4 regions of the Arthrobacter sp. 10T425 genome follow, and region 1 is predicted to be linked to each of the others. Evidence: riboswitches for the same ligand, from Rfam matches in the RefSeq annotation. Region 1 holds a riboswitch; each other region holds the start of a gene.

Region 1 (5,176 bases):
CTCCAGCCGCCCAGCGCCGCGGCGAGGATCAGCGGCCAGCCGCGCTGCCACAGCAAGGCCACAGTCAGGCCCGCCAGCGGCAGGAGCAGCAGTTCGAACGCCAGCGCCACCGACGCCGACACCCAGTCAATGGAGAGCGCCAGGACCAGGGTGATCAGGGTGACCGCCGTGAACTTGGCGAGCGGGTTGGCTCGGGTCAGCAGCGCATGGTTGCCGCGCAGGCTCAGCGCGTCCCTCATGGCGAGGCCCCCTCCGGCAGCTCGAGATCCGGGCCGGGAGCGTCCGCGGCGGCGGTTTCCCGTGGCCGGAGGCGGAGTTCGGCGCCGCCGAGGACGGCGCTGAATTCGGCGTCATGCGTCACGGACACGACGGCGGTGCCGGCGTCGAGGAGCTCGGAGAGGAACGAGGCGAGTTCGGCCCAGGTATTGGCATCCTGGCCGAAGGTGGGCTCGTCCAGGACCAGCACCTGGGGGTGCGCCGCCAGCACAGTGGCTACCGAAAGGCGCCGCTTCTCGCCGCCGGAGAGCGTGTAGGGGTTGGCGTCCACAAGCTCCGTCAGCCGCAGCCGCTCCAGCAGTTCGTCCACGCGGTCTTCGCCGTAGCCGAGGTGGCGCGGTCCGAACATGAGCTCGTCGAGGACCTTGCCGGTAACGAACTGGTGCTCGGGTTCCTGGAAGACGGTTCCGATCCTGGCGATCAGCTGCTGGGCCTTCCACCGGTAGGGATCGGGTCCGGCGCCGTCGCGTACGCGGCCGTCGCGTACGCGGCCACTGGAGCGACCGCTGGAGTGACCGGTGGCGGGGCTGCTCAGCTCCGCCGTGGCCGAGACTGTTCCCGCGACGGGCCGCAGGAGACCGGCCAGCGTCAGCGCCAGGGTGGACTTCCCTGTGCCGTTCTGTCCGGTGATGGTCAGCGCCTCGCCGGCGCGGACCCGGACCGAGACCCCGGACTGGACCGGACGCGGCGCGATGGTGCGGAAGCCGTCGCGCAGCCCGGCCCGCCGCGGCCGTTCGCGGGACACCGCGAGCGCGTCGGCCGCGAGCAGAGTCTGTCCCGCGCCCCGCGCCGGTGTGCGCATCCGCGTCGCCGGGACGTAGCCCGGCACCCAGACGCCCGCACCGATGAGCATGTCCCGCGCCTCGGCCAGGACCCGGTCCGGCGGTCCGTCAATCAAGACCGCGGAGTCCGTGGCGGACCCTGGCTGCAGCACCACGATCCTGTCCACCAGGTCTTTCCAGACCCCCACCCGGTGCTCCACGACCACCAGCGTGGCGCCTGTCTTGTCCAGGCAGCGGCCCACAGCGTCGCGGACCTCCAGGACGCCCGTGGGGTCGAGGTTGGCGGTCGGCTCGTCGAGCAGCAGCAGCCCTGGCCGCATCGCGAGGATCCCGGCGAGCGCGAGCCGTTGCTTTTGGCCGCCGGAGAGGGCCGCCGTCGGGTGGTCCAGCGGCAGCTGTCCCAGCCCGACGTCGTCGAGGGCCTCGCGCACGCGCGGCCAGATCTCCGCCGCCGGGACGGCGAGGTTCTCCGCCCCGAAGGCGACGTCGTCGCCGAGGCGGGAGAGCACCACCTGCGTTTCCGGGTCCTGCTGCACCAGCCCGGCGCGGCCGCGCTGCGCCCGTGGCGCGGCACCGTCGATCAGGAGGCTGCCGGTCTCGTCTGTGTTCTCGGCGTCGCCGGAGTCGCCGGGGTCCCCGGAGTCGCCGGCCGCGCCGTCGCCCAGAACGCCGGCCAGGGCGTGGAGCAGCGTCGACTTGCCGGCGCCGGAGGGCCCCAGCAGGAGCACGCGCTCCCCCGGCCGGATGTCCAGGTCAAGGCCGCTGACGGCGGGCCTGGTCCGTCCGGCATGCCGCCAGCCCCAGCCGCGGGCCGTGACGGCGGCCGGCCGGACGCTCGGTGAAGATCTCATGATTCTCTGCAGGATTCAGCGACGGGGCTCAGGAGAAGACGGGCTCCGTGGCGGCCTTGCGGGAGGCAAAGGAGCCCAGCACTCCGGTTTTCGCCAGGCCGCGGGTGGCGAGCCAGGCCAGTCCGCCGGCAATCACTGCGCCGGAGATCGTGGTGAAGACGATGTAGGCGAGCTTGTCGCCGGCTTCGTAGGCGATGTTCCAGCCCCACGGCAGGAAGGAGTCGTTCAGGCCGCAGAAGAGGCCAGCGCCGGCGCCGGCCAGCACGGAGACGGGCAGGTTGAACTTCTTGTAGAGGAAGGCCGCGAAGACCAGTTCGGCGCCGAGGCCCTGCAGGATGCCGGAGATCAGCACCGTGGTGCCGTACTGCGAACCCATGATGAGCTCGCCGGTGGCCGCGACGGTTTCGCAGAAGAGTGCGGCGCCCGGCTTGCGGATGATGAGCATGCCCAGCACCGCCGGGATCATCCAGCCGCCGGCGTAGAGTCCGCTCAACGGCGGGTAGACCGCGTTGACCGGAGTCGAGATCAGGTTCGCGCCCTGGGACCAGGCCCAGAAAATGACGCCGCCGGCAACGGCGATCAACGCGGCCACCACAATGTCCACCACGCGCCAGCTGTAGTTGCGCCGGGCGGATGAACGGCTGGCGGAACCATGCTGTGCTGAAATATCTGTCATGTCGTCCTCCTGAGGAACAGGAGGGGAGGGTGCGCCGGCCGGTCTCGGCTTCCGCCGCCCTCCGCGCACCCTGAGAACTCGACTCCCTTGCGCCGGTACTAACCGGATCAGGTTCGAGGGTCTGCGGCTGTCCGCACTCTCAGCGCCCACCAAAGGTTTCCCCGGATTGTTCCGGCGATGCCCGACGGCGGCGCTCCCCTGTCGTAACTATTTTCGCCCTTGTGGGCTGGCTCAGTTTACACCCGGACGGCCGGGTTTTCAGTGGTGTGCCGTCACAATCGTGGACCGGACGGCGGCAGTCCCGGCGGCCCGGAAATCCCTCTTGGTAGAGTCGTCGTGCCGGACCCCCGGACCCGCCAGCGGGCGGCCTCGTCACCCACCGGAAAGCTGGAACATTTTGTCGCACACACCGGTCACCCAAGATCCCTCCGGGGAATACGATCCCGACTCGAGTGAGCCGCAGCCGCGGGGTTCCCTGGCGGCGCTTATCGGCCGCGTGCTGGCCGAGATAGAGGCGCTCCAGTTCGCGTCGTTCAGCAAGGATGACGCCCTGGACCTCGGGCTCCTCCTTGTCGAGCTGGGCAGGCAACGCTCGCTGCCCATCGCCGTCGACATCACCAAAGGCGAGCAGGTGCTCTTCCACGCCGCGCTGGACGGCGCCACACCGGACAATGAGCGCTGGATCAACGCCAAGAAGCGCACCGCCCTGCGGTACGAGGTCCCGTCCCTGCTGGTGGGCCTCCGGGCCCGCGCTGCCGGCGGAAGGATCGAGGACAACGCCTGGTGGGATCAGTCGGAGTTCGCCGCCCACGGCGGGGCGTTTCCCATTTACGTGCGCGGCACGGGCGCCGTCGCCGTCGTCACCGTCTCCGGCCTGCCCCAGAAGGCGGATCACGAACTCGTGGTCGAGGCCCTGCGGATGGTCCTCACCCCGGAACGCTAGGCTAGGGGAAAACCGTTCCCGTCCCAAGGAGACCGAAGAATGAACATCCTCATCAAGCTGCTCGGCACCGGCGTCAGCCTCCTGGCCGGCTTTGCCGGCACCAAGCTGGTGGACACCATGTGGGAAAAGTCCACGGGCAACAAGCCGCCCAAGGGCCAGGAGGACGACGTTCCCACCACCCTGCGCTCGGCCCTGACGTTCGCCCTGATCTCCGCCTCGGTCAGCGCCATCATCCAGGTGCTCGCCAACCGCGGCACCCAGCGCGCGATCACCCGCTTCGCCAAGACCCAGGACGTCGTCTGACCTGACCCGACCGGCCGCGGCGCCCGCCGCGGCCGTCGAAGGCCCCGGCCGCGTCCGTCGACGTGCCGGCCGGGCCGGACGGGGCTCAGCGGTCGTCGTCGTCCGCTCCGTGCGTGGCCGCCTGCTGGGCGGCCTTCTGGACTACCGCCTCGAGCTCGTCGGAGCTCAGCAGCTCCGGGTGCAGGTGCTTGGTCCGGTAGCCGGCCCGGCCCACCATGTGGGCGGACACGGGGACGGTGAGCAGCTGGAAGAGCCAGGCCACCAGCAGGACGGGCCACACCGACCAGGTGCGCATCTGCAGGCCGAGGGCCGCCAGCAGCAGGAACAGGCCGAGGACCTGCGGTTTGGTGGCCGCGTGCATCCTGCTCATGAGGTCCGGGAATCGCAGCAGCCCGATGGCGGCCGCGAGGGACATCAGGGCTCCTGTCACCATGAACACGGCGGAGACGGCGTCGATCACTGTGTCAGGATTCACGGACGCCCTCCCGCCTGTCGGCCACGAACCGGGCCACGGTGACCGAGCCGACGAAGCCGATCAGGGAAATCGCAACGAGCAGCATCAGGTTGTTCAGGTGCCGGTTGGCGGCCATGTCGATGCACAGGGCCGCGCCGAAGATGGCCAGCAGCACGTCGGCGGCCAGAACCCGGTCCAGCAGCGAGGGCCCCCGCGCGATCCGGACGATCGCCCCCGCGGCGGCCAGGGACAGTACGACGGCGGTCACCGTCAGGACGGTCTGCATCATGCGGCGGTCTCCTGTGTCAGGGCGGAAAGTTCGGCTTTGGTCCCCATGATCCGGATCAGCCCGGCCTCGGTGTCCCGGACCTCTTTGCGCAGCTTGGCCGCGTCCTCGGCATTGCGGACGTTGATGCCGTGGATGTAGAGCGTGGACGTCGACCTGTCCACCTCCACCACGAGGGACCCGGGAATCAGCGAGATCACGTGCCCGGTGGCCGTGACCAGGAGGTCCGAATGGCTTCGGAGCGGCACGGCTACGACTGCGCTGACCACGTTGGGGCCGCGGACGACGGCCAGGTACAGGACCTGGAAGCTTGCCGCGACGACTTTTCCGAGGAAGATGAGGGCGAACGGCACGGCGCGGAGCACGTTGAAGCGGCCGCCGAGTTCCACCGGGGGCAGATAGAAAATGCGCGCCACGAGCACCGCGATGAGGGCGCCGAAGAGGAGATTGCCCGGGCTGAAGTTCTGCCAGAGCGCGCCCCAGACAAAGACGAGCCAGACCAGCAGCGGCAGTTCCTGGCGCAGCGAGATCCTTTTCCGGTTCATTTTCCGCCGCCCTCCCGGACCTGCACCGGGTGGAGCGACGGGGGCACCGGCGGCACGGGC
Region 2 (5,176 bases), on a different contig from region 1:
CAGGCGCGCAAGCAATTCCAGTGGAAGCCGATCGCGGGCTATCTAAATGCTGGCACTGGGGACCAGCGGGTGTATCTCAAGATCGCGTAGGGGCGGGCTTGTTGAATTCGAAAATCATGGAAATCAACGACCGGGCATCCATTTCTACCTCTTCAGTCTAGCTGTACAAGGCGTGGATCCTCGACTGGGCGGGTGATTGCGCCTCGGGAGGTGACCGGGAGGGCGGCCGGCAGCGCTGGCTGGCGACGGCGTGGGGACGGCGTGAGGACGGCCAGCGGGCCGTCAACGGACCGATAGCCGGCCGTCAGCCCACGAGCTCCAACTGGATTTCCCGCGTGGCGATGTCCGAGGACACCACCCGGACCCGGACTTTGGTGCCCGGTTCCAGCTCGCCGGGGCAGCGTGCGGTCACGGCGGGCTCGGCGATCTGGACGATCCCGGACGGGCCGTTTCCGTTGCCGTTGGTCTTCCCGCCGTTGCCGTTGCTGGTGCCGTTGGTGCCCTTGGCCGGCTTGGGACCGGAGATGACGACAGCGTCGAATTCCTGGCCGACGTGGTTGACGAGCAGCGCCGCCTCAACGGTGTCCAGCGACAGCCGCTCCAGTTTCGCGGCCAGCTGGTCCGAGGTGCCCATGATGGCGGGGAGGGACGGCAGCGCCTCCCGGGCCCAGGCAGGAACTTCGGTGCCGTTGCTCAGGGCCTCGCAGATTACCAGCACGAAGCGGTCGACCAGCCGCCGCAGCGGTGCCGTGGAATGGGCGTACGCGGCGCCGATGGCGGACTGGACGGCGGCGTTGGGCACTGTGCCGTCGAAGGGTGTGTATCCGGCACCGCGGAAGAGCATCCCGGCCGAATGCACAATGGCCAGCTGCCGGGGGTCCGTCGGGTCAAGGGTCCGCAGGTACTCGCCGTAGCGCATTTCCCCGTCCCAGGGCTTGCCGAGGGCGTGGGTCTGCCGGTGGAAGTGGCGCAGTGATGCCTCGTCCGGGGCGGGCATGGTGCGCAGGATGCCGACTTTGCCCTGGAGCATGAGCGCCGCGGCTGCCATCCCGGTCATGAGTGAAATCTGGGCGTTCCAGTCCTCCACCGGCAGCGGCGGGGCCGCTACGATCCGGTAGCCGCCGTCGGGCAGTTGCTGGATCTCCTGTTCCGGCATGTTCAGGCTCGCGCCGCCGCGCAGTCGTTCCAGTTCCACCCGTTTGAGGCCTACTTCTTTCAGCAGCTGCAGCACGGGCGCCGCGGTGCCGGCGTCGAGCTCGGCCTGGACGCCTTTGTAGTTGAGCTTCGCGCGGCTGCGGACCTGTGCCCGGCGCACGAGGACCGAGGCGACCTCTGCCGCGGCGTCGAGCTCGAACTCCCAGACGAACGCCGCGCACAGCTGCCCGGCGAGCAGACTGCCGGCGGCCTCGCTGATAATCTCCGGATGCAGCGGAATCCGGCCGTCCGGGGTGTAGAAGGTCTGGCCGCGGCGCCGGGTCTCGGCGTCCAGCGCCCCGCCCGGGGCGACAAAGGAGGGGACGTCGGCGATGGCGTAGAAGACCTTGTAGCCGCCGTTGCTCCGTTCGATAAACAGGGCCTGGTCCAGGTCGGTGGACGATGCCGGATCGATAGTCACGAACTCGACGTGCGTGAGGTCAAGGTCCGGGAGCTTGTGCTCGGCCACCGCCGCCTCCGCGTCGCGCAGCACATCCTCGGGGAACGGGCCGGGCAGTTCCAGCGTGGTGCGCAACGCCTTGAGTGCCCCGGCAAGCTGGTTCTGCTGCTCGTGGACACTGGGGGTCAGGCGATGATGTGACACGAAAATCAGGGTAGCCCGATTTCCGCTATTAGTCTTGGATGATGAGCGCAACTGCGGACGATCCTGCCCTCTACAACAGCTTCCTTGCCGACCTGCTGGGAGTCTTGGCGTACGGCGAGCTTTCCGCCTTCGAGCGGCTGTCCTCGAGTGCCCGGTATTCGCCCACGCTGCATGACCGTGCGTTGCTGGGCAGGATGGCGGTGGTCGAGTTCCAGCATTACGAACTCGTCCGAATCCGGCTCGAACACATGGGCCTGGATACGGAGGCCGCCATGCTGCCGTTCCAGCCCTCGGTGGACCACTTCCACGAACGCACGCGCCCGTCGGACTGGTACGAGGCCCTCATGAAGGCCTACGTGATCGACACGGTCGCCGCGGACTTTTACGGCGTCGTGGGCCGGTACGTCGACGCCGCGACCCGTGAGTTGATCGGGCAGGTCCGCTCCACCGGTGAGTCCACGGCCGTGCTGCAGGCGCGCATCAAGGCGGCCCTGGCCGATGACCCCCGGCTGGCGTCGCGCCTGGCGTTGTGGGCCAGGCGTCTGCTGGGGGAAGTGCTGAACCACGCCCAGCGTGTCAGCGCCGAGCACGCGTTCCTCGGCGGACTGTCAGGGCTGGACGACGCCGGCGCCCGGGCGCTGGTCAACGGCCTGGCGGCCGAACTCGCAGCGAACCACGCGCGCCGGATGACGGAGCTGGGTCTCGCCGGATAGATTCAGTGCCGGCCGGCATTACGGGCTGGGGACCTGCTTAGGATGCGGCGGCGTCCAGCGCCGCCAGCAAGGCTCCGGCGGCGTGGGCCGGATCAGTGGCGTCGGTGATCGCCCGGACCACGACGATCCGCCGGGCACCGGCATCGACTACCTGCTCCACGTTACTGAGGTCGATCCCGCCGATTGCGAACCACGGCAGCACGCTTTCGTCGACCTTGCCGGTTCCCTCCGCGTCCGCCCCGCCGATCGCCTGGGCGGCGTAGCGCACCAGATCGAGGCCGACGGCGGCGCGTCCGGGCTTGGTGGGCGTCGCCCACACGGGGCCCACACAGAAATAATCGAGCCCTTTGCGGCCTGGCGCGGCAGCGATGGCGGCGTCCACCTGCTTCGGGCTGTGGGTGGACAGGCCGATCACGGCATCCTTGCCGAGAAAGCCGCGGGCGGCGTCGAGCGAAATGTCCTTCTGACCGACATGGAACACCGGAGCCCCGGACAGGGAGGCGATGTCCGCCCGGTCATTGACGGCCCACAGCCGCCCGTGGCGCTGCGCCGCGGTGTGCAGGACCTCCAGCAGTTCCAGCTCCTCGGAGGCCTCGAGCGACTTGTCGCGCAACTGGATGATGTCCACGCCGCCGGCGAAGGCGGCGTCCACAAAGTCCTCGAAGTCGCCGCGGTCCCTGCGGGCGTCGGTGCAGAGATAGAGGCGGGCGGTGGTGTGGAGGGGGTCCTGGCTCATGGGACCAGCCTAGTTCCTCTAAACTGGGCGCATACCGCGGGAGCCCGCAGCAGCCATGTCGCCGCTGCCCGGCTGAGAGGGCGTCAGAGCCGACCGCTTGACCTGATCCGGCTAGTACCGGCGTAGGGAAGGAATTCTTCATGGGCACACGAGCCGGCCGTGCGGCCGGAGCCGCAAATGACGCCGACGCCCAGGTTTGTGACACGGGGCCCGGTACCGCAGAGGGAATCATCGCGGGGGATACGACTGCCGACGTGGCCGTGATCGGCGGCGGGGTGATCGGCCATGGCATCGCGTTCGAGGCCATCCGCTCGGGCCGATCCGTGGTCCTGATCGATGATGCTCCCGGCAGCGGAGCCAGCTGGGCCGCGGCCGGCATGCTGGCCCCCGTGAGTGAACTGCACTACCAGGAGGAACAGCTCCTGGAACTGATGCTTGAGGCCTCCCGGTTGTGGCCAGGATTCGCTGCGGCTCTAGACGCCGGTGCCGCCGGCGCGGATTCGCCGGCAGGTACCGGCTACTTAACGACGCCGACCCTGGCGGTGGGGGCCGACGCGGCGGACCGGCGCGCGCTCGCGGACTTGAGGGAAGTCCAGAAGGCATGCGGCCTGGCCGTGGAGCCACTGACAGTGCGCGAGGCGCGCACCCGGGAGCCCCTCCTGAGTCCCGGCATCTCGTGTGCCTTCGACATCCCGGCCGACCACCAGGTGGACCCCCGCCTGCTGATCACCCGGCTCGCCGGCGTGCTCGGTGCGGAAGGCGGCAGCTTCGTCCGGCGGCGCGCGGCAGGACTGCTGTGGCAGGACGGACAGGTGGCGGGTGTGCGGTTGGCCGGCGGCGGTACCGTGCGGGCTGCCGAGACCGTGGTCGCCAACGGGCTCGGCGCCGCCGCGCTCGAGGAGCTACCGGCCGGGCTGGCGCTGCCGCTGCGGCCCGTCTACGGCGACATCCTCCGGCTCCGCGTGCCTCCGCATCTGCAACCGCTGCTCACGGCCACCGTGCGGGGCATGGTGCGCGGCATCCCGGTGTACATCGTCCCCCGCCAGGACGGCACCGTGGTGATCGGGGCCACCCAGCGGGAGGATGGACCGTCGGATCCGCACGCAGTTTCCGCCGGCGGCATTTACCAGCTGCTGCGGGATGCCCAGCAGCTGGTGCCTGCGGTCGCCGAGCTGGAGCTTTTGGAAGCCACGGCGCGGGCGCGGCCCGGAACCCCGGACAATGCCCCGCTGCTGGGGCGGGTCGCACAAGCGGACGGCGGCGACGTCCCGGGACTCATTATCGCCACAGGATTCTTCCGGCACGGCGTCCTGCTGACCCCCGCCGCTGCCGCCGTGTGCCGGCAACTCATGGATTTCACGCCGGACCCGCGCTGGGCCGGGTTCCGCCCCGACCGTTTTTCCCGCATCCCGGTTACGTCCGGGGACAGCCCTAAGAAGGAAGCAGCATGAACATCCGACTTAACGGAACGGATCAGAGCGTCGCCGACGGCGCCTCCGTCTCCGCACTCGTCAGCCAGCTCACTGGCCGGAGCATCGGCCCCGACGGCCGCGCCGCCGACGGGCGGAAGCTCGGTGTCGCCGTCGCCCGCAACGCCGAAGTGGTGCCGCGCAGCCAGTGGCACGCCACGGCGCTCGCCGACGGCGACGACGTCGAACTTGTCACGGCAGTCCAAGGAGGATGACCAGCATGAACGAGACGACGTTCGCAGGAGCACAGGCCGTCCCCATGACCGGTGCGGTGGCCGATCCGTTCGTGGTCGACGGCGTAAGGCTCGGCTCCCGCCTCATCATGGGAACCGGCGGTGCGCCGAGCCTGGACGGGCTCGGGGCGGCGCTGGTGGCGTCCGGGACGGAGCTGACCACGGTGGCGATACGCCGCTATTCGCCGGCGGAGACGGGCTCGCTGTTCCAGCTGCTCGAGGACCAT
Region 3 (5,176 bases), on a different contig from region 1:
CGTTACCTTGGCCAGGTCCGCAGCAGCAGACGTGACTTTGTCACCGTCCACCAGGAGCAGTGCGGGCAACTCAAAGGTGCTGCCGGCTCCACCGGGGACGCGGTTCAGGGTAACGAAGTCTCCAACGGAAACCTTCTCTTGGCGGCCGCCTGCGCGGACAATCGCGTACACCACTGGGGAACTCACTTCTCTCGACGTTTATTACTAGATTTGCGTGCGGAACCAGGGGCCAAATTGTTTGGACCGGCTCACGCTGTGCCTCAACGCCGGTGGATTCCCCGGGGGAACCCATGAGCTATCCCCGGAACAAATCCATTTGGAATTCCAAGCGGACTGTTCTCAGGGTCATAACCCAAGTGTTGGCGTAAGCACCGAAGATCTAGAATACGCTAATTTTGCCTTCGGCCGCAAATGAGGCTGGTTCCGGCGGGTAGTCCGTGATAGGCGCCACAACATCTTGATGCAAAGTCCCTGCCAATGTTCTTGGCCGGGATCTTGACCATCTTGAGCTGTGTTGCCGCAACGACTTCCGGAACCGTGCCCCACCATCGTACCGGTAGTCCGGACCAGCTCGCGTCAGGCGTACAGCCGCGGCGCGTCGAAGAAGTCCACTTCGTAGCGCGATGACTGCCGGAAAGCCAGGGCCATGGCCTGCCGCTCGCTCTCCGATGCCCGCCCGGCCGCCGTGTCCGTGTACGCGATGGCCTGCCGGGTCGCGGCGGCGAAGTCCTCGTCGGCGTAGGTCCGCAGCCAGCCGGCGTAGGGGTGCTCCCCGGGGGCGCCACCGGCCAGGAACTCCCGGTGCAGCGTTGAACCGACCTCGGCGTAGAGCCAGAAGCAGGGCAGCGCCGCCGCCACGAGGACGCCATAGCTGCCGGAGACCGAGGCGGCCAGCAGGTGGTCCACATACGCTTTCGTGACCGGGCCCAGGGTGGAGGCCGTGGGGCGGGTGCTGAGCCAGGAACGGTGCAGCTCGGATTCGACTTCCAGGCAGGTCTGCGCCGAACGGGCCCAGAACAGCTGCTCGGCCTCGGTGGGGGCAATCGCCGCGGCCCGGGCCAGGACCCGGGAGTAGCCGTTGAGGTAGATGGCGTCCTGGGCGAGGTAGTACGCGAACTCGTGCTCGGGCAAGGTGCCGTCGGCCAGTCCGCGGACGAAGTCCAGGGCGTAGATCGCCTCAAGATCATCCGCGGCTCCTGCGCGCAGGGCTGCGGCGAACCCCCCCGCCGCCGGACCGTGCCCGGCCTGGAGGTGCTGCAGGTGGTGGAAGTGGTGGACCGGGCCGTTGCCCGAGCCGACGTCCAGGGCCGAGGCTCCGCGGAGCGCGCCCAGCAGCCACGGCTTGACTTCCCGCAGCGCCGCTTCCCAGTCCCCCACCCGGGCCTGCACGGTGGCCATGGCCGAGGACAGGGAGCATCCGGTGCCGTGGCTGTTGCGCGTCGCGATCCGCTCCCCCGGCACCACCACCGTTTCCTGGCCGAGCAGGCCGCCGGTGTTGACCAGCGCATCCGGGCAGCCGGTGCCGGCGGCGGCGTCGTGGCCGTCGGCGTCGTGGGCATGCCCGTCCCCCGGCCCGGCGCCCTGGAGGTGTCCGCCCTTAACCAGGACGGTGGTGCCGGCCAGCGCGGCCAGCCGCTTGCCCTGCGCCAGGGCCTCGGACCAGTCGGCAGCGACGGGTTCCTTGAGCAGGATGGCGAGTTCGGCGAGGTTGGGCGTGATGAGGTCCGCCAGCGGCAGGAGGGCCTGCAGGGCGGCCTCGGCGGATTCCTGCAGGAGACGGTCACCACTGGTGGCGAGCATCACCGGGTCCAGGACCACGACGGCGGGGCGCACCTTTTCCAGCCAGCCGCGGACGGCGTCGATCACGGCGGCGTCACCGAGCATGCCGATCTTGACGGCGTCGATGCCGATGTCGTCGCTGATGGCGTCCAGCTGCGCCGTGAGGAACGCCGCCGGGGGAACGTGGACGGCGCGCACGCCCTGCGTGTTCTGCGCTGTCAGGGCGGTGATGGCGGCCATGCCGTAGCCGCCGTTCGCCGCGATGCTCTTCAGGTCGGCCTGGATTCCGGCCCCGCCGGAGGGATCGGAGCCGGCGATGGCCAGCACGCGGGGAATGCGCGGCGGGGCCGGCAGAGACTCGTTGTGCAGAAAATTGGGCGGGAGGAACTCGGACGGATTCGATCTCGCGGACAAGGCAGACATCCCTTCGCCGGTGCTAACCGGACAGGTTCAACGGGTCTGGATCTCAGCCGGCCCGATGCCCGGCACCCCGTGTCAGTGTTCCAGCCTAGCCCTTGCCACCCGGAGGACCCGTTAACGCACGAGCGGGCCCAGGCCTGGTGGACGTATGTTACGTCTGCCCTGACCCGGACCCGCGGCCCGACCAGTCGAAATAATGACCGGACGGGGACGTGGTCAGTCGCGGAGGACTACAGCTCCGACGCTGGCACGCCGACGCCGAGGATGATCGGCTCGTTGCCGGCCGGGATGGACGCAGGCCCGGCCGCAGCGGGAGCCTTGGCCTCGTGGACCGATCCGGCCGCGGCCGGCCGGGTTGCCTCGCGGTGCTCCACGGAGGTTTCGTTGGCTGCGCCCTGGGCGCGGCTGGCACTCCGGTTGCGGCGCCCGCGGCGGCCGCGCAGCGTCGTGGTGTCAGCTGTGCGTGACGCCGGCGCCTCCGCAGCGCGGACGGCCGACGGCGCCTCGGGCGCCGTGTCTTCCGGTGCGGCAACAGCTGCTGCCTGACCGGCCGCCAGGCCGGCGGCCTGGTCCGGCTTGCCGGCCTCGGCTTCGCCCAGGTTTGCGAAGGCCTCGGTCAGCAGGTCCAGGGTCAGGGCCGGTGACGGCGCGTCCTCCGCGTGCTCGACGAAGGGCAGGGCCACCTGCTCGCCGCCAAACGTCAGCACCGTTGCGGGGCGGCCGGCTGCCTCGTCGGCGGCTGCGAGCTGCGTGACGGCGTCGACGGCGGCCTGGCGGGCCCCGGCGTCGCTGGCTGCGGCTGCCTCCCCGTCGTGCAGGTGCGCGGCGTGCGCTGCGGCAGCGATGTTGGCCAGCGCGGCACGGGTGGCCTCGGCCTTGGCGTGGCGTTCGGCCTCGGTGGGTTCGGCGTGGACGGGCGCGGGTGCGGCCGGCGCGGTCTCTCCGCCCTGGCCTCCCCGGCCGCGGCGACGGCTCTTGCGTTCCGGGCGGGCAGCAGGCTGCGCCTCGGTGCGCGGCACATAGTGCTCCGCGGCGACCGTGTTGGCGCGGCGGTGCTCCACCGGCTCGTCGTGGGTGACGATGCCGCGGCCCGCACATGTTTCGCACTGTTCGCCGAAGACTTCCAGCAGCCCGGTGCCCATCCGCTTGCGGGTCATCTGCACGAGGCCCAGCGAGGTCACCTCGGCCACCTGGTGTTTAGTCCGGTCCCGGCCCAGGCACTCCACCATGCGGCGCAGCACGAGGTCGCGGTTGGATTCGAGCACCATGTCGATGAAGTCGATCACGATGATGCCGCCAATGTCGCGCAGGCGCAGCTGCCGGACGACTTCCTCGGCCGCTTCCAGGTTGTTCTTGGTGACGGTTTCCTCGAGGTTGCCGCCGGAGCCGGTGAATTTGCCGGTGTTAACGTCCACCACGGTCATGGCTTCGGTGCGGTCGATCACGAGCGAACCGCCCGAGGGCAGGAAGACCTTCCGGTCCAGGGCCTTGTGGATCTGCTCGTCGATGCGCCAGGCCGCGAAGATGTCCGTGTCCTTGGTCCACTTCTCGAGCCGGCCCACGAGGTCCGGCGCGACGTAGGTGACGTAGGCCTCGATGGTGTCCCAGGCTTCCTCGCCGGAGACGATCAGCTTGGAGAAGTCCTCGTTGAAGACGTCCCGGACCACCTTGATGGTCAGGTCAGGTTCGCCGTAGAGCAGCTCGGGGGCGAGGATCTTGGTGGACGTCGACTGGCTCTCGATGCCTTCCCACTGCGCGCGGAGGCGGTTGATGTCGTGCGTCAGCTCTTCCTCGGAAGCTCCCTCGGCCGCGGTGCGGACAATGACGCCCGCGTCCTCGGGCAGGCGGTCCTTGAGGATCCGCTTGAGGCGGTTGCGTTCGACGTCGGGCAGCTTGCGGGAGATGCCGGTCATGGAACCGCCGGGCACGTACACGAGGTACCGGCCGGGCAGCGAGATCTGGCTGGTGAGACGGGCGCCCTTGTGGCCGACCGGGTCCTTGGTGACCTGGACCAGCACGGAGTCGCCGGACTTCAGCGCGTTCTCGATGCGGCGCTGCTTGCCCTCGAGGTTGACGGACTCCCAGTTCACTTCACCGGCGTAGAGCACGGCGTTGCGGCCGCGGCCGATGTCCACGAAAGCGGCCTCCATGGAGGGCAGCACGTTCTGGACCTTGCCCAGGTAGACGTTGCCGATCAGGGAGTCCTGCTGGGTCTTGGACACGAAGTGCTCGGCCAGGACGCCGTCTTCAAGGACACCGATCTGGATTCTGTCGTCGCGCTGGCGGACGATCATCTGGCGGTCCACGGACTCGCGGCGGGCCAGGAACTCGGCCTCGGTGATGACGGTACGGCGGCGGCCGGTGTCGCGGGATTCGCGGCGGCGCTGCTTCTTGGCTTCCAGGCGGGTGGAGCCCTTGACGGATGTGACGCGGTTGTTCACCGGCGCCTCGGCCATGGCACGCGGCGCACGGACGCGGGTCACCGTGTTGGGCGGATCGTCGCCTTCCCCGCCGGTCAGCTCGAGGTCCTGGTCTCCACGGCGACGGCGGCGGCGGCGGCGGGAGGTCACACCGTCTTCAAGGATCAACTCGGAGCCTTCGTCTCCCTCTTCTTCGGTGCCTTCCGACTCGGTGTCGGACTCGGCAGAGGTGCGGGTGCGGCCGCGCCGGCCGCGGCTGCGGCGCCGACGGCGGTTGCCGGCGTCCTCGTCCTCGTCGCCTTCCTCGTCCTCGGGCTCAGCTGCTGCGGCGGCAACGGGGGCCGGACGCACCAAAGTGCTCAGGTCCGGGGCCTGGAAGATGACGGAAGTGAGGGCACCCGGTTCCATGAACAGCGACGCGGCCGGGCTTTCCTCGGGCCGGGCTTCCGGCTCTTCGGGCTGGGCTGCGGCGGCTTCCGCGGTGGGTGCTTCCGCCGCGGGGGCCTCTTCGGCCGGGAGCGTTGCTGCGGGTGCTTCTTCGGCCTTCGGGGCGGCCT
Region 4 (5,176 bases), on a different contig from region 1:
TCATGAGCTTCATGTCGCCGACCTTGAGCATCACGGTGCCCATGGTGAGTTCGGCAGGAAGGAGGTCCTGGGTGCTGGCTTCTGCGGTCATGGCAATGCTCCGTGGATTCTGTAGCCACCGGCCTTCGGCGACTCTACGTAAAGATAAATTACTTGAAGCTTCAATTTATTCCAAAACATGGACTGGCGCCCGGCCTACCGGCAGCCCACGCAGCACGATGTGCCGGATCTGGCGGAGCGTGGCCGGATTGCTCCGCGGATCCTCGGCGGTGACGAGGACGTCAGCGCTTGCCCCTTCACCGATGGACTCCGCGCCGAGCCAGGTCCGCGCAGACCAGCTCGCGGCGTTGAGGGCGGCAGCGGCGGGAAGGCCGGCGGCGTGCAGGGCCTGGATCTCGTCCACGATCCTGCCATGGCTGATCACGCTGCCGGCGTCGGTACCGGCATAGATCGCCAGCCCGGCCTCGTGGGCTTCGAGGATCCGCTCCGCCCGGCGCTCCCACAGCGAGCGCATGTGGGCTGCGTAGCGGGGGAACTTGGCCGCCGCCCGGGCGGCGATGTCCGGGAACGTGGCGATGTTGATCAGGGTGGGCACGATGGGAACACCCTGTTCGAGGAAGCGCGGCAGGTGCCGCGGCAGCAGCCCGGTGGCGTGCTCGATGCAGTCGATCCCGGCGTCGAGCATGTCATCGAGGGTGTCTTCGGCGAAGCAGTGTGCGGTGACGCGGGCCCCCTCATCGTGGGCGGCCTGGACGGCGTCCCTGATGGTCCGGGCGGGAAAGCTGGCGGCGAGGTCGCCGGCGTCGCGGTCGATCCAGTCCCCCACGAGCTTGACCCAGCCGTCGCCCGCGCGGGCTTGCTTCCGCACGGCCTCGACGAGATCCTCCGGCTCGACCTCGACGGCCAGGCCCGGCAGGTAGCGCCGGGTCCTGGCGAGATGCCTGCCGGAGCGGATGATCCGGGGCAGGTCCGCGCGCTGCTGGAGCCAGCGGGTGTTGTGGACGGCGCCGGCGTCGCGGACCAGGAGTGTCCCGGCGTCGCGGTCCGCCAGGGCCTGGGATTCCGCGGTGTCCTCGGTAACGTCCCCGCCCGGGCCGAGGCCGATGTGGCAGTGCGCGTCCACGAGGCCGGGCATGACCCAGCCGTCCAGCACGAGGTCAGGCGCGGCGGCCGGACGGCGGAAGGTTAGCAGGCCGCCCACCGACCAGAGCCCGCGGCGTTTCTGGTCCGCCGCGGTGAGGATGGGGCCGCTGAACTCGATGATGCCGGTCATGACCTAAAGCCTAATCCGCATGACGATCCGCCGGCCAAGACCGTCCAGCCCCAGCTGCGCTTCGTGGATCCGCAGGGCGCCCAACGCCTGTCCTGGCTGGGCGAGTTCCTCGAAACCGCAGCTCGCATAAAACGGCGCATTGAACGGGACGCCTTCGAAGGTGCAAAGCGTCATCGATAAATAGCCACGGCTCCGGGCCGCATCAAGGGCTGCCTCCACCAGGGACCGTCCTATCCCCCGCCCGGCGGAGTCCGGCTGCACGGAGAGCTGTTCCAGATGGGCCTGGCCGCCGACCTCGTCAACGCGGGCAAACCCTACGGGCGGGTTACCGGCGACAAGTGTGAAGAGCGGCTCAACCGGCGTCGTCAACTCCGGAGCCGGGAGCGTCTGGTTCCCCAGCTCCGCTTCGAGGATGCGGTCTGCTGAGGCCTCGAGAACCGGCAGCGCCGGGAGGTCTTCCGGCGTCGCCATCCGGATGCGGGGCACGGCCCTGGGCAGAGTCACAATGCCACGCTAACACCGCGGCCCGACCGCACTCCGTCACACTCGAGGGCCGGCCGGAGGTGCGTGGTAGTTTCGTCTACGACCACACGGGTGCCCCTGCAGGGGCTGAGATCGGGCTGACGCAGCCTGCGACCGTTGAACCTGTCCGGGTAATGCCGGCGAAGGAAGTGAGCTTTTCCGTGAACACCCAAGTGACACAGCACAGCCCTGTCCAAATTCAGTCCGCAGCCACCACGCAGTCGCTGAAGTCCCACTCGCTGGCCTTCAGCACGGATCCCGAGCATGGCATCCGCGTGCCGGTGACCGAGATCGCCCTGGAACCCTCCCCGGGCGACGTCCGGAACCCGCCGTTCCGGGTGTACCGCACTGCCGGCCCGGGCAGCGATCCGGTCCGCGGGCTGGAGCCGTTCCGCACCCCCTGGATTGAGGCCAGGGCGGACACCGAACCCTACGCCGGCCGCGAACGGGAGCTGCTCGACGACGGCAAATCGGCGGTGCGCCGCGGTGCTGCGTCGGCCGAGTGGCGGGGCGGCCGGCCGGTGCCGCGCCGGGCCGTTGAGGGCAGGACCGTCACGCAGATGCGCTACGCCCGGGACGGTGTCATCACCCAGGAAATGCGGTTCGTCGCGCTGCGCGAGAACTGCGATGTGGAGCTGGTGCGCAGCGAGGTGGCCGCGGGCCGCGCGATCATTCCCAACAACGTCAACCACCCCGAATCCGAGCCGATGATCATCGGCAAGTCGTTCCTGGTGAAAATCAACGCCAATATCGGCAACTCAGCCGTGACCAGCTCCATCGCCGAGGAGGTCGACAAACTCCAGTGGGCCACGCAGTGGGGCGCGGACACCGTCATGGACCTCTCCACCGGGGATGACATCCACACCACGCGCGAGTGGATCATCCGTAATTCCCCCGTCCCCATCGGAACGGTCCCGATCTACCAGGCGCTGGAGAAGGTCAACGGTGAGGCGAACGCCCTGACCTGGGAGATCTTCCGGGACACCGTGATCGAACAGTGCGAGCAGGGCGTGGACTACATGACCATCCACGCGGGCGTGCTGCTGCGGTATGTGCCCCTGACGGCCAACCGGGTCACCGGCATCGTGTCCCGCGGCGGTTCCATCATGGCTGGCTGGTGCCTGGCGCACCACCGGGAGAACTTTCTGTACACCCACTTCGATGAGCTGTGCGAGATCTTCGCACGCTACGACGTCGCGTTCTCGCTGGGCGACGGGCTGCGGCCGGGCGCGACGGCGGATGCCAACGACGCGGCACAGTTCGCCGAACTGGACACCCTGGCCGAGCTCACGCAGCGGGCCTGGGACTTCGACGTGCAGGTCATGGTGGAGGGCCCCGGGCATGTGCCCTTCCACCTCGTCCGGGAAAACGTGGAGCGCCAGCAGGAACTCTGCAAGGGCGCCCCGTTTTACACACTCGGGCCGCTCGTCACGGACATCGCACCGGGCTATGACCACATCACCTCGGCGATCGGCGCCACCGAGATCGCCCGCTACGGCACTGCCATGCTCTGCTACGTCACGCCCAAGGAACACCTCGGGCTGCCGAACAAGGACGATGTGAAGACGGGCGTGATCACTTACAAGATCGCCGCCCATGCCGCGGACCTCGCCAAGGGCCACCCGGGCGCGCACGAACGCGACGATGCCCTGTCCAAGGCAAGGTTCGAGTTCCGCTGGCGGGACCAGTTCGCGCTGTCCCTGGACCCGGTCACGGCCGAGGCCTTCCATGATGAGACGCTTCCCGCGGAGCCGGCCAAGACAGCCCACTTCTGCTCGATGTGCGGCCCGAAGTTCTGCTCCATGCGGATCAGCCAGGACATCCGGGACGAATATGGATCAGCAGATTCGCAGGCGGCCCTAGCGCAGATGGCGGCCGGAATACGGGCGAAGAGCAACGAGTTCCTCGCCTCGGGCGGCAAGGTCTACCTGCCGCAGCCCTCGGTGGGAGAACCCGCAGCTTCCTAGGACGCCCGGGCGTGCTGGTGCCGGCTGACCTCGGCAATGTAGGAGCGGATGGCCCGGTCCCCTTCGGCTGAATCCTGGGGCCGGTGCCCTCCCGGCGCCGTGCGGTGCAGGGCGCCGGTCTCGCGCAGGTAACCGGCAATTTCCTCATACAGCGGTTCCCAGCCGCCGGTCAGGACAAGGGTCGGCACGCCCGGCACGATCTGCAGCGGGGCTTCCCACGGCGGCGCCTGCAGGCGGAGCCGGCGCGCAGCCCGGAGGGCCTCCGGCGTCGTGGCTCCCGGGGCGTCGGCCGCGAACGCGCGGCGGATGAACTCCCGCTGGAAGTCGTCGTCGCTGAGGTTGTACCGGACGTCGAAGAGCGGCTGCATCAGGGCCCGGTGCGCGGCGGTGGCCGGGAGCTCCGCGGTCAGGGACAGGCAGGCCGGTTCCACCAGGGTCAGCGACTGGACGAGGTCGGGCCGCTCGACGGCGGCCATCATCGCCGCGATCGCGCCCTGCGAATGGGCCACCACATGGCCGCCGGCCTCGCCGCGGCCGTCGTCTGCCAGCGAGGCGAGCACGATGGCGGCGTCGGCCGCGAAGTTGGATTCGAGCGGTTCCGCGACGGCGTCAAACCCGTGCCGCCGCAGGAACAGGGCGTCGTAGTCCAGCGCCATTCCGTGCTGTTTTGGCCACGCGGCGGCGCCGAAGCTGCCGTCCCCGTGGACGAAGACTACGCGCTGCTTGAACATTGTCTAACCCTATGGCACTTCAGTGCTGATGCCGCCGGCGACACAGTGCCGGCGGCCGTCAGCACTTGCGGCTACTTGCTGCCGCCGAGGAACTTGTCGAAACCCTTGGGCAGGTTCAGCTGGGACGGATCGAAGTCGCCGCCCTGCTGGCCGAACGACGCGCCGGTGGGCAACGCCTTGGGGCCGGCGGCACGCCGGGCCTCGGCGTCGCGCAGTTCCTGCGCCGCCTTGGCCGGGTTGCCGGAGCGGGCCTTCTTCTTGGGCGCGGACTTGGCTCCCTTGCGGGCACCGCCCCCGCCGCCCATGCCGGGCATCCCCGGCATGCCGGGCATCCCGCCGCCGGCGGCCATCTTCTTCATCATCTTCTGGGCCTGGGCAAAACGTTCCAGCAGTCCGTTGACCTCGGAGACGTGCACGCCGGAACCGCGCGCAATACGGGCCCGGCGGGAGCCGTTGATGATCTTCGGAGCCACGCGCTCGTGCGGGGTCATCGAGCGGACAATGGCCTCGACACGGTCGATCTCGCGCTCGTCGAACTGCTCCAGCTGCTGGCGGATGTTCTGCGCACCCGGCATCATCATGAGCATCTTCTTCATGGAGCCCATGTTGCGGATCTGCTGCATCTGGGCGAGGAAGTCATCGAGGGTGAAGTCTTCCTGGTCGGCGAACTTCTTCGCCATCCG

The links. Region 1 has a riboswitch for thiamine pyrophosphate ahead of AC1DDH_RS12550 (ECF transporter S component). Riboswitches for the same ligand answer to the same signal wherever they lie in the genome.
Region 2: linked by a shared signal. The riboswitch ahead of thiO (glycine oxidase ThiO) and the one ahead of AC1DDH_RS12550 (ECF transporter S component) in region 1 are both predicted to bind thiamine pyrophosphate.
Region 3: linked by a shared signal. The riboswitch ahead of AC1DDH_RS00415 (bifunctional hydroxymethylpyrimidine kinase/phosphomethylpyrimidine kinase) and the one ahead of AC1DDH_RS12550 (ECF transporter S component) in region 1 are both predicted to bind thiamine pyrophosphate.
Region 4: linked by a shared signal. The riboswitch ahead of thiC (phosphomethylpyrimidine synthase ThiC) and the one ahead of AC1DDH_RS12550 (ECF transporter S component) in region 1 are both predicted to bind thiamine pyrophosphate.

The regions. Positions count from the first base shown of each region.
Region 1 covers NZ_JBFTGZ010000009.1:152,280-157,455, forward strand. The annotation lists gene AC1DDH_RS12540 (energy-coupling factor transporter transmembrane component T family protein) at 1-239, opposite strand, end outside; gene AC1DDH_RS12545 (ABC transporter ATP-binding protein) at 236-1,909, opposite strand; gene AC1DDH_RS12550 (ECF transporter S component) at 1,938-2,585, opposite strand; TPP riboswitch at 2,652-2,795, opposite strand; gene AC1DDH_RS12555 (heme-degrading domain-containing protein) at 2,983-3,528, shown strand; gene AC1DDH_RS12560 (DUF4235 domain-containing protein) at 3,568-3,831, shown strand; gene mnhG (monovalent cation/H(+) antiporter subunit G) at 3,917-4,264, opposite strand; gene AC1DDH_RS12570 (MrpF/PhaF family protein) at 4,296-4,574, opposite strand; gene AC1DDH_RS12575 (Na+/H+ antiporter subunit E) at 4,571-5,116, opposite strand; gene AC1DDH_RS12580 (Na+/H+ antiporter subunit D) at 5,113-5,176, opposite strand, start outside.
Region 2 covers NZ_JBFTGZ010000013.1:123,150-128,325, forward strand. The annotation lists gene AC1DDH_RS15570 (RNB domain-containing ribonuclease) at 305-1,798, opposite strand; gene AC1DDH_RS15575 (ferritin-like fold-containing protein) at 1,837-2,511, shown strand; gene thiE (thiamine phosphate synthase) at 2,549-3,247, opposite strand; TPP riboswitch at 3,274-3,394, shown strand; gene thiO (glycine oxidase ThiO) at 3,388-4,698, shown strand; gene thiS (sulfur carrier protein ThiS) at 4,695-4,931, shown strand; gene AC1DDH_RS15595 (thiazole synthase) at 4,937-5,176, shown strand, end outside.
Region 3 covers NZ_JBFTGZ010000001.1:77,365-82,540, reverse strand. The annotation lists gene rplU (50S ribosomal protein L21) at 1-174, opposite strand, end outside; gene AC1DDH_RS00415 (bifunctional hydroxymethylpyrimidine kinase/phosphomethylpyrimidine kinase) at 577-2,202, opposite strand; TPP riboswitch at 2,185-2,282, opposite strand; gene AC1DDH_RS00410 (Rne/Rng family ribonuclease) at 2,430-5,176, opposite strand, start outside.
Region 4 covers NZ_JBFTGZ010000022.1:35,733-40,908, reverse strand. The annotation lists gene AC1DDH_RS19440 (VOC family protein) at 1-91, opposite strand, end outside; gene AC1DDH_RS19435 (amidohydrolase family protein) at 167-1,273, opposite strand; gene AC1DDH_RS19430 (GNAT family N-acetyltransferase) at 1,277-1,777, opposite strand; TPP riboswitch at 1,854-1,961, shown strand; gene thiC (phosphomethylpyrimidine synthase ThiC) at 1,957-3,762, shown strand; gene AC1DDH_RS19420 (alpha/beta fold hydrolase) at 3,759-4,493, opposite strand; gene ffh (signal recognition particle protein) at 4,565-5,176, opposite strand, start outside.